4 regions of the Enterobacter sp. JH25 genome follow, and region 4 is predicted to be linked to each of the others. Evidence: predicted binding sites of a transcription regulator. Region 4 holds the regulator's gene; each other region holds the start of a gene.
What was found. Region 4 encodes CRP, which controls carbon source genes, mostly activating them, when cyclic AMP is high. Its sites were predicted from a motif close to ATGTGANNNNNNTCACAT; they were not measured.

Region 1 (3,375 bases), 500 kb from region 4:
AGCAATGCTCTGGCAGTGATGGCGTTTGCGCCTGAGGGCAGCCTGTTTCATGCCCCTGATATGTACATGAAAAAACTGGTGGTTAACGCAGCGGCCGCCGGGGCAATCAGCCTCGATCTCCCGCTGGCAGAAAACCTTTGCAACGTTGCCCGGGCGCTGGGCAAGCCGCTGGAGCATCTGCGGATGGTGACGCTGGACAAACCGCGCCTGCAAAATGCAATTGCCGAGGCGACGCAGCTGGGCGTGAAAGTGTTTGCGCTGCCCGATGGTGATGTCGCTGCCAGCGTACTGACCTGCTTACAGGATAATCCTTATGATCTGATGTACACCACAGGCGGCGCGCCGGAAGGGGTGATCTCCGCCTGCGCGGTGAAAGCGCTGGGCGGCGATATGCAGGCGGAACTGATCGATTTCTGTGAAGCGAAAGGGGAGAGTCCTGAGAACCGTCGGGTCGCCATGCAGGAGCACCGCCGCTGTGCGGAGATGAAAGTGGAAGTCAATCGTATCTATACCCTTAGCGAACTGGTAAAGGGCAATGACATCCTGTTCAGCGCGACGGGCGTGACGGGCGGCGAACTGGTTAAAGGTATTCAACAGGTTGCGAAGGGTGTGCGCACGCAAACTTTACTGATCGGCGGCGCAGATCGAACGTGTAATATAATAGACTCTCTGCATTCACGGTGATTTATCGAGATACAAATGACGACGCTGACAGAAGACGATGTGCTTGAGCAACTGGATGCTCAGAATAACCTCCTCGCATTCATGACGACGGCACAGTCTTTTTTGCTCCAGGGCATTAAATGTTTTCTGCCGTCGCTGTTTGTCGATAACGATGAAGAGATCGTGGAATATGCAGTGAAGCCGTTACTCGCCCGGAGTGGGCCGCTTGATGACATTGATGTGGCGTTACGACTGATCTATGCGCTGGGGAAAATGGAAAAATGGCTCTACGCCGACATTACGCATTTTTCGCAGTTTTATCAGTATCTGAAAGAGCAGGATACGATCCCTGGCTTCGCCGATGACATCACCTGGGATTTTATCAGCAACGTTAATTGCATCACCCGTAACGCGACGTTATTCAGCGCGCTGGAGTCGATGAAATTTGCTGACTTTGCCGCATGGTCTGAGGTGCGCTTTACCGCAATGATCAAGACGGCGCTCACCCTGGCGGTAACGACAATTTTAAAGGAACTGACGCCGTGAAAATTGGGCTAACGGTTAACGGGCTACATGTAGAAGCACATTACCCTGATGACGAAATCGAAAATGTTCATAAGCCTTTGCTGCGGCAACTGGCGAAACTGCATTCTGCCAGCGCCAGCAAACGTACGATTGTTTTTCTCAGCGCGCCGCCCGGGACGGGCAAATCCACGTTGACCGCCTTCTGGGAATTCCTCTCTCGTCAGATGGAGGGGATGCCGCCGATCCAGACGTTGCCGATGGATGGTTTTCATCACTACAACGCGTGGCTTGAGGCCCATAACCTGCGTGCGTACAAAGGCGCGCCCGAGACCTTTGATGTCGACAGGCTTGCGCAACATCTGCGGCAGATAAAAGAAGGCGACAGTACCTGGCCGCAGTATGACCGACAAACGCACGATCCTGTCGAAGAGGCTATTGTGGTAACGGCCCCTGTCGTGATTGTTGAGGGTAACTGGCTGCTGCTTGATGACGAACGATGGCGAACGCTGATGGAATATTGCGATTTTTCATTGTTCATTCGCGCGCCCGCTGAAGCGTTACGTACGCGCCTGGTAGGGCGTAAGCTGGCCGGGGGACTATCTCAGGCCGACGCCGACGCGTTTTATGCGCGCACCGACGGGCCAAACGTGGAGCGTGTTTTGCGTCACAGCCGTTCTGCCAATGTGGAACTGATGATGTCGGCAAATGGCGAATACCGACTCGTTTGATCCTTCGCGGCTTTCCATGGGGGCACCGGTCAACCCGCCGCGTTTTACGTGGCGGGAAGAAAAGGGATTATTCCGGAAAAATGTGATGGAGATCAGATAAAATCGCTCTTAATCTGGACAGAGATTCCTTTTATTCCCCGATTCGCTTATTCTTGCTGAAGCGTTTCAGTCGATTAAATGTTCGACAATTGACCAATCAATCGCAGTTTGTGACAGCAAGGATTCCCCTTCGGGCGTCGCTGGATTACTCTTTCAGCCACCTCAAACTCAGGGATAGCTTTGCAGGAGATCTATGACCGTACGCGTAGCGATTAATGGCTTCGGTCGCATCGGGCGCAACGTGGTTCGTGCTTTATATGAATCCGGGCGTCGTGCGGAAATCACCGTGGTGGCAATCAATGAACTGGCGGATGCTGCGGGCATGGCGCATTTGTTGAAATATGACACCAGCCACGGTCGCTTTGCCTGGGACGTTCGCCAGGAAAGGGAACAGCTGTTCGTCGGTGACGATGCCATCCGCGTGCTGCATGAGAACAGTATTGAAGAGCTGCCCTGGCGCGAACTGGGTGTGGATGTGGTGCTGGACTGTACCGGCGTGTACGGTAACCGTGAACATGGCGAAGCGCATCTGAATGCTGGCGCGAAAAAAGTGCTGTTCTCCCATCCCGGCAGTCACGACCTCGACGCCACCGTCGTGTTTGGTGTCAACCAGCACGAGCTGCAGGCTGAACACCGCATTGTCTCCAACGCCTCCTGTACCACCAACTGCATTATTCCGGTCATTAAACTGTTAGACGATGCGTATGGCATTGAATCCGGTACCGTGACCACGATTCACTCCGCCATGCACGATCAGCAGGTTATCGACGCCTACCATCCGGATTTACGACGCACTCGCGCGGCGAGCCAGTCCATCATTCCGGTGGATACGAAACTGGCTGCCGGGATCACGCGTATTTTCCCGCAGTTTAACGACCGTTTCGAAGCGATTGCCGTGCGCGTCCCGACGATAAACGTCACCGCAATCGATCTTAGCGTGACGGTGAAAAAACCGGTAAAAGCCTGTGAAGTCAACCTGTTGCTGCAAAAAGCGGCACAGGGAGCATTTCATGGTATAGTTGACTATACGGAATTACCGTTGGTCTCAGTAGATTTTAACCACGACCCGCACAGCGCCATCGTGGATGGCACGCAGACGCGAGTCAGTGGTGCGCACCTCATCAAGACGCTGGTCTGGTGTGATAACGAATGGGGCTTTGCTAACCGAATGCTCGACACCACGTTAGCCATGGCCGCAAAAGGTTTCAGGTAGAGCGCACCTTGCGCTTGCAAAACTTTAAGAATCAACGAGAGGATTCACCATGTCTGTAATTAAGATGACCGATCTGGATCTGGCAGGTAAACGCGTTTTCATCCGTGCCGATCTGAACGTACCGGTTAAAGATGGCAAAGTGACCAG
Region 2 (3,375 bases), 1.0 Mb from region 4:
TCAGGGTATTCATTTTTTCGTCGGGCACATCAATGGTGATAACGGCCACGTTATCAAGGCGAACAGCAAGGTTAAATGCAGATGTCGTTTCCATTATTCAGCCTCCAGAACCATTGCTGCGCCCAAGCCGCCCGCCGCACAGGCGGTGACGAGACCAAAGCCGCCGCCACGGCGACGCAGTTCGTGCAACGTCTGGGTGATCATTCTCGCCCCGGTCGCTGCAAACGGATGACCGTAAGCAATGGAGCCACCCAGCACATTGAATTTACTTTGATCCACTTCGCCTGTGGCATGTGCGCGGCCCAGCACGTCGCGGGCAAAACGTTCGCTCGCCATAAGCTGCACGTTTGCCAGCGTTTGTGCGGCAAAGGCTTCGTGCATATCAATTAGCGTGAGATCGGAGAGCGTTAGCCCCGCGCGCTCCAGCGCCAGCGGCGTGGACCAGGCCGGTCCGAGCAGCATGTCCTGCCAGACATCGATGGCGGTAAAGGCATAGCTGCGCAAATAGCCCAGCGGTGTGATGCCCAGCTCTTTCGCCCGGGATTCCGTCATCAGGATCACGGCGGCGGCACCGTCCGTCAGCGGCGTACTGTTGGCCGCCGTAACGGTGCCATGTTTACGGTCAAAGGCCGGTCGCAGTTTTGCGTAATCTGCCAGCGTTGAGGTGCCGCGAACGTTGTTATCTTCCGCGAGCGGTTCCCGGTAAGGCGGTACATAGGCGGTCATCACTTCGTTGGTCAGTTTGCCCTCCGACCAGGCTTTCGCTGCCAGCTGATGCGAGCGATGCGCCAGCGCATCCTGCTGTTCGCGGGTAATACCATAGGTTTTTGCCATCTGCTCGGCTGTATCGCCCATGCGCAGGCCGGTGGAGTATTCAGCAACGGCAGGTGGCACGGGCATGAGGTCGCGCAGGCGTAAACGCGAGAAGAGTTTAAGCTTTGCACCGGTAGTGCGAGCTTTGTTGGCATCCACCAGAATGCGGGCCAGCTGTTTGCTGACGCCGATGGGCAGCACGGAGGAGGAATCAGCGCCGCCGGCAATTCCCGCGCGAATGGTCCCCGCCATCAGGCTTTCCGCCACGTTCGCCACCGCCTGGAAACTGGTAGCGCAGGCGCGGCTGACGCTGTAGGCGTCGGTATGAACATTCATGCCGGTACCCAGCACGATTTCACGCGCGATATTGGGTGCTTCCGGCATCTGCACCACCTGGCCGAAAACCAGTTGCTCAATAACCTCTGGCGGGATCTCGCTGCGAGCCAGCATCTCCCCCACCACCATTTTTCCCAGATCGACAGCCGGTATACCGTGAAACGCGGTTGCCTGACGTGCAAACGGCGTACGTAACCCGCTGACAATGGCAATGCGGTCACCGTGTCGGGTGATAAGCGGTAATGCCTGACTCATAACACTCCCCTGTAAAAAAATTTTGCGCGCACGTTAAGTGGTCTGACCTGATAATAGTCTTAACTATTTTTTTACATTGAGCCAATCGGGGAAGCGAAAAATTGCGAGCTAAGGCACAGAGAAGAAAAAGAAAATGCCCAGGGTAAAAGCAAAACGGTAACCCGTGGGTTACCGTTTTTAGTGTTTGCGCCCTCTCCCGTGGGAGAGGGTTGGGGTGAGGGCACCAGACCGCAGGAATTAACGCAGGCCCAGCTGGAAGATCAGCGTTTCTGCCTCGCAGGCGAACACAAAGTCGATATCCAGCTGCACGCCGCCTTCTACTTCCGTAAAGGTAGATTTGATTTCACATGGATCGGATTCGACTTCACGCGCACGCTTGCTCAGCGCGGCCAGCGTCTCTTCCGCTTCAGCGCGGTTAGGGAATACGCGGCTGTAAGAGGCGGTGCAATCGGTGTTGTCCATAATGGTGCCAACATCCATACAGCAGCAAACCGGGGTTTCATCAGCACTGCATTTACTCATAGCTCAATTTCCTCTGTATTCGCGCAGCGCGCGAGATAAACACGATGCGACTATTTTACGCCCCCGGACGAGCCCCCTCCAGCCGTTAATGGCGCAAAACCGGATAAGTGAGCAATATCACACTAAAAAATGATCTAAAACAAAATTCACCTTTTCGGATGAATCGTACTGGTCACAATTTTGCCAACCAGATCTCGTTTCATGAAACATGTTTGAAAATATTAATAAACAAACTTGCAACATCCCAGCTGGTCAGACCTATACTCTCGCCACTGGTCTGATTTGTATGTCATACCTCAGACCCTACACTTCGCGCTCCTGTTACGGTATGTAACAATTATTGAATAAAAATAACTCAATGAGGTTATGGTCATGAGCCAGAAAACCCTGTTCAAACAAACTGCTTTAGCAGTTGCAGTGGCAATCGTCTCAACGTCCGCCTGGTCAGCGGGCTTCCAGTTAAACGAATTTTCTTCCTCTGGCCTTGGCCGTGCGTATTCCGGGGAAGGTGCGATTGCCGATGACGCAGGCAACGCAAGCCGTAACCCGGCGCTTATCATGATGTTTGATCGCCCTACCTTCTCTGCCGGTGCGGTTTACATCGATCCTGATGTCAACATTTCTGGCAAATCTCAGTATACCGGCGCAGATCTGAAGGCGGATAACATTGCACCAACGGCGTGGGTGCCTAACCTGCACTTTGTTGCGCCAATCAATGAACAGTTTGGTTGGGGTGCCTCTGTCACCTCTAACTATGGCCTGGCAACGGAGTTCAATAACAACTACCCGGCCGGGGAATACGGCGGTAAAACCGACCTGACGACCCTGAACCTTAACCTGAGCGGCGCATATCGTCTGAACGATAACTGGAGCTTTGGTCTGGGCTTTGATGCTGTCTACGCTGATGCAAAAATCGAGCGTTATTCCGGGGAGCAAACTGCTGCGCTGCCGAAAAACAGCAATAAAATTGCCAGCCTGAAAGGTGACGAGTGGGGTTACGGCTGGAACGCCGGTATCCTGTATGAACTGGATAAAAACAACCGCTGGGGTCTGACCTACCGCTCAGAAGTGAAGATTGACTTCGATGGCGATTACAAAAGCGGCATCCTGAGCCCAGTCAACGGTATGGTACCGGGCGCAGGCACCACCATTCCATGGGGTACCTCGAATCAAACCGTACCGGGTTCACTGTCACTGCATCTGCCAGAAATGTGGGAAGTGTCAGGTTATAACCGCGTTGCGCCGCAGTGGGCTATTCACTATAGCCTCGCGTATACCAGCTGGAGCCAGTTCCAGGAGCTGAAAGCCACCGGCAGCAACGGCCAGACGCTGTTCTATAAAGACGAAAGCTTCCACGATGCTTACCGTATCGCACTTGGTACGACCTATTATATGGATGACAACTGGACGTTCCGTACCGGCGTGGCATTTGATGACAGTCCGGTACCG
Region 3 (3,375 bases), 2.0 Mb from region 4:
GAGATCATTAAGACGTATCACTGAGGACATTGCCGGGTGGCGCTGCGCTTACCCGGCCTACAAGTCCGTAATAACCTAGGCCGGGTAGGCCGAAGCCGCCACCCGGCACAACTAACGTCAACCGTGGCTGGTCTGTTCTTCCATCGCGACCGGCCATTTACGGAAGATAAGCACCGACCAGATCAGCGCAATCAGCGCGGGAATCGCCCCGAGATAGCCAATGGCCGACATCGATACATGCAGGCTGATCTGATTTCCCACCAGCGCACCGGCCCCAATTCCCAGATTAAAAATTCCCGAGAACAGCGACATTGCCACGTCCGTGGCGTCCGGGGCCAGGGCCAGCACTTTGACCTGCATTCCCAGACCAATAATCATGATCGCCACGCCCCAGAACAGACTGAGGATCGCCAGATGACTCTCGCTGCCTGCCGCAGGCATCAGTAACAGCAGGCACGCCAGCAGCAGGCCAATCGCACTGCTTACAAGCGCAGACGCGTGCTTATTGCCCAGCTTCCCGAACAGGATACTGCCGATAATCCCCGCGCCGCCCAGGATCAGCAGCAGAACGGTGGCGAAGTTAGCGCTAAAGCCCGCCACAACCTGAACAAACGGCTCAATATAGCTGTAGGCCGTGTAATGGGCGGTCACCACAATCACGGTCAGCAGATAGATGCTCATCAGCGCTGGTCGACGCATCAGCAGCGGCAGACTTTTCAGCGAGCCGGAGTGTTCGCTGGGCAGTTTTGGCAGCAGTTTGATCAGACACACCAGGGTGATCAGCGCCCCCATGCCGATGGCAAAGAAGGTGGTGCGCCAGCCGAAGTATTGACCCACAATGCGCCCGATCGGCAGGCCTAACACCATCGCCAGCGCCGTTCCGGTGGCAATCAGGCTCAACGCCTGGGCGCGTTTCCCCGCCGGGGCGAGACGAATGGCGAGCGATGCGGTGATCGACCAGAAAACGGCATGGGCAAACGCGATGCCGACGCGGCTGATCACCAGCACCGTAAAGTTCCATGCCATAAATGACAGCACATGGCTGGCTATGAACACCACAAACAGCCCAATCAGCAGCTTACGACGTTCCATCTGGCTGGTCAGCAGCATAAACGGCAGCGACATCAGCGCTACCACCCATGCATAGATGGTCAGCATAATGCCAACCTGTGCCGTTTCCATATGGAAGCTGGCTGCAATGTCGGACAGCAGCCCAACCGGAACAAATTCCGTGGTGTTGAAAATAAACGCTGCGATGGCGAGCGTGACCACGCGTAGCCACGCGACCCTGCGGGAAACCGTGTGTGTTGTCATAGGGATATCTGGGATTCGTTGCCTGAAAGATGAGGAGACGATCTTAAAGCCTTAAACGGCGAAAACTCAACCGTTATGTGATGTGAATCACAAAATTTACCTTCATGCAGCGGTAGCGAACGCGGTTGTTTTCATTGAAGATAAAGAACAACACAACAAAAACAGGCGGTAACACGATGCAGGAGATTGATTTTTATCTGGTAGATGCGTTCAGCGAGTCCTCCTTTGGCGGCAACCCGGCGGCGGTGTGCCCGCTCGACGCGTGGCTGCCGGATGAGACGTTACTGCGGATGGCACAACAGCATAACCAGTCGGAAACCGCGTTTTTTGTGTGCACCAAAGGGGGGATTGAGCTGCGCTGGTTCACCACGCTCACCGAGGTTAATCTGTGTGGTCACGCGACGCTTGCCGCGGCGTATGTTCTGTTTAACGAACTGGATTATCCGGACTCACGCCTTCATTTTGACACCGCTTCTGGTCGCCTGACCGTCAGCCGTGAAGGTGACTGGATGACGCTGGACTTCCCGGCCTGCCCGACGCAGGCACAGACGCCGCCACCGGAGATGCTCACCGCACTCGGTATCAGCCACTACGTCGAGGCGCGAAAAGGCCGCGCCTGGGTGCTGGTACTGGAGAGCCGCGAGCAGGTGGAAGCCATTAATCCGGATTTCTCCGCCATGACGCCGGGGGAGCATAAAGTGGCCGTCACCGCCCGGGACGAGGGGGAATACGACTTTGTCAGTCGTTTCTTCTCGCCGGGCGTGGCCGTGCCGGAAGATCCTGTCACCGGCTCCGCGCACACCATGCTGATCCCTTACTGGAGTGAACAGCTTGGCAAAACACAGATGTTTGCCCGTCAGGTTTCTGCCCGTGGTGGCGACGTACGCTGCGAACTGAAAGGCGACCGCGTGCGGATGGGCGGGCAGGCGGCGCTGTATCTGAAGGGCACAGTATTTCTGCGCTGAATAAATCTAAGAGGAACCAACGATGCAGGAAATTGATTTTTATCTGGTGGATGCCTTCAGCGACAGGGCGTTCGGCGGCAATGCGGCGGCGGTGTGTCCGCTGGAAGCGTGGCTGCCGGATGAGACGTTGCTGAAGATGGCGAAGCAGCATAATCAGTCAGAGACGGCGTTCTTTGTCCGAACGGATAACGGGTTTGAACTGCGCTGGTTTACCACGCAGGATGAAATTAACCTCTGCGGCCACGCAACCCTCGCGGCTTCTCACGTTATTTTCGAATACCTGGATTATCCGCATACGGAAATCACCTTCACCACGCGCTTTGTCGGCGAACTGACGGTACAACGCAGCGGCGACTGGCTGACGCTTAATTTCCCGGCGTGGTCAACCGAGGTTGTCGATACTCCACCCCCAGTGCTGTTCAGCTCGCTGGGCATTAACGCGGCAAAAGAGGTGCGTGCAGGGCGCGATTACATGGTGGTGCTCGACAGCCAGCGGCAGGTGGAGGCGCTGACGCCGGATATCACAGCCATGCTCCCGCTGGGGAAAATGGTCTGCGTTACGGCGCCGGGGGATGAGTATGATTTCGTCAGCCGCTTCTTCTGCCCGGGGGAAGGGGTACCGGAGGATCCGGTGACGGGGTCAGCGCACAGCATGCTGATCCCGTACTGGAGCGAAAAGCTTGGAAAAACGCAGATGTCGGCCCGCCAGGTCTCCTTGCGCGGCGGGGATCTGCGCTGCGAGCTGAAAGGCGACCGCGTGCTGATTGGCGGGCAGGCCACGCTGTATATGAAGGGGAAAATTTTCCTTCGTCTCCAGGATTACGGTCATCATTAAAAACTATGACGCCGGTATACAGGGCGGGCGGTATGTTGAACGAAAACGACAAGGAGCCTGCCATGTATTCTATTACCGCTGAATCCGCCCATCATCCAGATATTCTCGCCCTGATTACGGCGCTGGACCGTTATCAAAGCGTTCTCTATCCCGCGGAAAGTAATCATCTGCTGGATTTAACCGAACTGCCGGACGACTCGCTGATCCTGATGATTATTCGTGACACTCAGCTTAACGCTGTCGGGTGTGGCGCTGTTGTTT
Region 4 (3,375 bases):
TTATGGTGAACATGAACGTTCGCTTGAACAAAAGGTCAGCGATGTGAAGCGCCAGCTTAAAAGCGGCGACGTGGTGCTGGTATGGTCCGAACTGCATGAGACGGTCAATATCATGCCACGCAACGCGTTTCACGGCTGATCTTTACACTTTTCCAGTCAGGGAGTTGCTATGTCTGCCAGACATCCGGTTATTGCCGTTACGGGTTCGAGTGGGGCGGGAACCACTACCACCAGCCTCGCCTTCCGCAAGATTTTCGCCCAGCTTAACTTACGGGCGGCAGAGGTAGAGGGCGACAGCTTTCACCGCTACACGCGCCCGGAGATGGATATGGCCATCCGCAAGGCGCGCGATCTGGGTAAACACATCAGCTATTTTGGCCCGGAGGCGAATGACTTCGGCCTGCTGGAGCAAACCTTCCGTGAATACGGGCAAAGCGGTACCGGGCAGTCCCGCAAGTATCTCCACACCTACGATGAAGCCGTGCCCTGGAACCAGGTCCCCGGCACGTTCACGCCCTGGCAGCCGCTGCCGGAACCGACTGACGTGCTGTTTTACGAAGGATTGCACGGCGGCGTGGTGACGCCTCAGCACGACGTGGCGCGCCACGTGGATTTGCTGGTGGGGGTGGTGCCGATTGTTAACCTTGAGTGGATCCAGAAGCTGACGCGTGACATGAGCGAGCGCGGCCATTCGCGAGAGGCGGTCATGGACTCGGTGGTGCGCTCCATGGAAGATTACATCAACTTCCTGACGCCGCAGTTCTCCCGAACCCACATTAACTTCCAGCGCGTCCCCACCGTGGACACCTCCAACCCGTTCGCGGCAAAAAGCATCCCTTCCCTGGACGAGAGCTTTGTGGTGATCCACTTCCGCAACCTGGAAGGCATTGATTACCCCTGGCTGCTGGCGATGCTACAGGGTTCGTTTATTTCGCACATGAATACGTTAGTGGTGCCCGGGGGAAAAATGGGGCTGGCAATGGAGCTGATCATGACACCGCTGGTGCAGCGGCTGATGGAAGGAAAGCAAATCGCGTGAGTTGTTTTGCCCGGTGGCGCTGCGCTTACCGGGCCTACGGGCGTGCTTTTGTAGGGCGGGTAAGCGAAGCGCCACCCGCCAAAAATTAAGCCTCGATCACTTCATACGAATGGGTGATGTTTACCGCTTTCTCCAGCATTAGCGCCACAGAGCAGTATTTCTCCGCTGACAGGTCAACCGCACGCGAGACCGCCGCATCCTTCAGTTCTTTGCCGGTGACGATAAAGTGCAGATTAATATGCGTGAACAGACGTGGCGCCTCTTCGCGACGTTCTGACGTCAGCTTCACTTCACAATCGGTCACGTCATGACGGCCTTTTTGCAGGATCGACACCACGTCGATCGCACTGCATCCACCTGCCGCCATCAGCACCATTTCCATCGGGCTTGGAGCTTTATCGCCGGAGTTCCCATCCATCAAAACCTGGTGCCCGGAAGCAGACTCGCCCAGGAACGTTAACCCTTCAACCCATTTCACACGCGCTTGCATATTCACTCACTCCAACGTTGCATTTTTTATGACAGATTACGTGTACGTTACATTTCTCGCAACGGAAGGCGACCTGCGTCATGCTGAAGCGAGACACCAGGAGACACGCGGCGAAAGCTATGCTAAAACACTCTGGATGCTACAGTAATACATTGACGTTACACATGTATGCAGAGGACATCAAACTTTACTGGCTGCGAAACGTTACGACAGCCGACTTCCCAGGTATGGGTAAGAATTCGATTGCAACCCCAGAGTCCGGATGCATCTTATGACTCTGGTGACAGCTTATAACAGAGGATAACAGCGCATGGTGCTTGGCAAACCGCAAACAGACCCGACTCTCGAATGGTTCTTGTCTCATTGCCACATTCATAAGTACCCATCAAAGAGCACGCTGATTCACCAGGGTGAAAAAGCGGAAACGTTGTATTACATCGTTAAAGGCTCGGTGGCCGTGCTGATCAAAGATGAAGAAGGGAAAGAGATGATCCTTTCTTATCTGAACCAGGGCGATTTTATCGGTGAACTGGGCCTGTTTGAAGAAGGCCAGGAACGTAGCGCCTGGGTTCGTGCAAAAACAGCATGTGAAGTGGCTGAAATTTCTTACAAGAAATTCCGTCAGCTGATTCAGGTCAACCCTGACATCCTGATGCGTCTTTCTTCCCAGATGGCACGCCGTCTGCAAGTGACCTCTGAGAAGGTGGGTAACCTCGCCTTCCTGGACGTGACCGGTCGTATCGCGCAGACTCTGTTGAACCTGGCGAAACAGCCAGACGCCATGACCCACCCTGACGGTATGCAAATTAAAATTACCCGCCAGGAAATCGGTCAGATCGTCGGCTGCTCCCGTGAAACAGTGGGCCGTATCCTGAAGATGCTGGAAGACCAGAACCTGATCTCCGCCCACGGTAAAACCATCGTGGTTTACGGGACCCGTTAATTCCGGTAAAACGGCGTGCCGCCGCAGGGTGGCACGCCGTTTTTGTCTCTACTCCTTATGTGGCGCAGGCTGATCTATCACCCGGAAGTTAACTACGCACTGCGACAAACGCTGGTGTTGTGTCTTCCCGTGGCCGTGGGCCTGATCCTCGGACATCTTCAGCAAGGCCTGCTGTTTTCCCTCGTGCCCGCCTGCTGCAACATTGCCGGTCTGGACACCCCGCATAAACGCTTTTTCAAACGCCTGATTATTGGCGGCTGCCTGTTTGCCGGCTGTAGCCTTGCCGTGCAACTCTTACTGGCCCGCGACATTCCTCTGCCGCTGATCCTGACCGTGCTGGCGATGACGCTTGGCGTAACCGCTGAAATCAGCTCGCTGCACGCCCGCCTGCTTCCCGCGTCGCTGATTGCCGCCATCTTCACCTTAAGCCTTGCGGGCAATATGCCGGTGTGGGAGCCATTGCTGATCTACGCCCTCGGCACGCTGTGGTACGGGCTGTTTAACTGGTTCTGGTTCTGGTTGTGGCGGGAACAGCCGCTTCGCGAATCCCTGAGCCTGCTCTACGTGCAGCTTGCTGAATACTGCGAAGCAAAATACACCCTGCTCACGCAACATACCGACCCGGAAAAATCCCTGCCGCCGCTGCTGGCACGCCAGCAAAAAGTGGTGGATCTGATCAGCCAGTGCTATCAGCAGTTGCACATGCTTGCCGCCAACAAAAATCATGAATATAAGCGGCTGCTGCGTACCTTCCAGGTCGGGCTGGATTTGCAGGAGCATATTTCCGTCAGCCTTCATAATCCGGAAGAGGTGCAAAAGCTGGTGGAGCGCAGCCATGCGGAAGCGGTGATCCGCTGGAACGCGCAGACCGTCGCGGCGCGCCTGCGGGTGCTGGCTGACGAT

Region 1: a site for CRP is predicted at 1,997-2,014, ahead of epd (erythrose-4-phosphate dehydrogenase). Genes of this name have one in related genera too.
Region 2: a site for CRP is predicted at 2,032-2,049, ahead of L2Y28_RS15480 (YfcZ/YiiS family protein). Genes of this name have one in related genera too.
Region 3: a site for CRP is predicted at 1,390-1,407, ahead of L2Y28_RS10735 (sugar transporter). Genes of this name have one in related genera too.

The regions. Positions count from the first base shown of each region.
Region 1 covers NZ_CP091319.1:3,766,317-3,769,691, reverse strand. Annotated here, with positions in the region: gene glpX (class II fructose-bisphosphatase) at 1-684, shown strand, start outside; gene L2Y28_RS18045 (MltR family transcriptional regulator) at 700-1,209, shown strand; gene L2Y28_RS18040 (nucleoside/nucleotide kinase family protein) at 1,206-1,916, shown strand; gene epd (erythrose-4-phosphate dehydrogenase) at 2,209-3,228, shown strand; gene pgk (phosphoglycerate kinase) at 3,278-3,375, shown strand, end outside.
Region 2 covers NZ_CP091319.1:3,221,112-3,224,486, forward strand. Annotated here, with positions in the region: gene fadJ (fatty acid oxidation complex subunit alpha FadJ) at 1-94, opposite strand, end outside; gene fadI (acetyl-CoA C-acyltransferase FadI) at 94-1,404, opposite strand; gene L2Y28_RS15480 (YfcZ/YiiS family protein) at 1,642-1,926, opposite strand; gene fadL (long-chain fatty acid transporter FadL) at 2,299-3,375, shown strand, end outside.
Region 3 covers NZ_CP091319.1:2,220,893-2,224,267, forward strand. Annotated here, with positions in the region: gene L2Y28_RS10730 (MarC family NAAT transporter) at 1-24, shown strand, start outside; gene L2Y28_RS10735 (sugar transporter) at 118-1,314, opposite strand; gene L2Y28_RS10740 (PhzF family phenazine biosynthesis protein) at 1,491-2,279, shown strand; gene L2Y28_RS10745 (PhzF family phenazine biosynthesis protein) at 2,302-3,114, shown strand; gene L2Y28_RS10750 (GNAT family N-acetyltransferase) at 3,177-3,375, shown strand, end outside.
Region 4 covers NZ_CP091319.1:4,265,651-4,269,025, forward strand. Annotated here, with positions in the region: gene L2Y28_RS20610 (YheU family protein) at 1-139, shown strand, start outside; gene L2Y28_RS20615 (phosphoribulokinase) at 170-1,039, shown strand; gene L2Y28_RS20620 (OsmC family protein) at 1,125-1,529, opposite strand; gene crp (cAMP-activated global transcriptional regulator CRP) at 1,840-2,472, shown strand; gene L2Y28_RS20630 (YccS/YhfK family putative transporter) at 2,530-3,375, shown strand, end outside.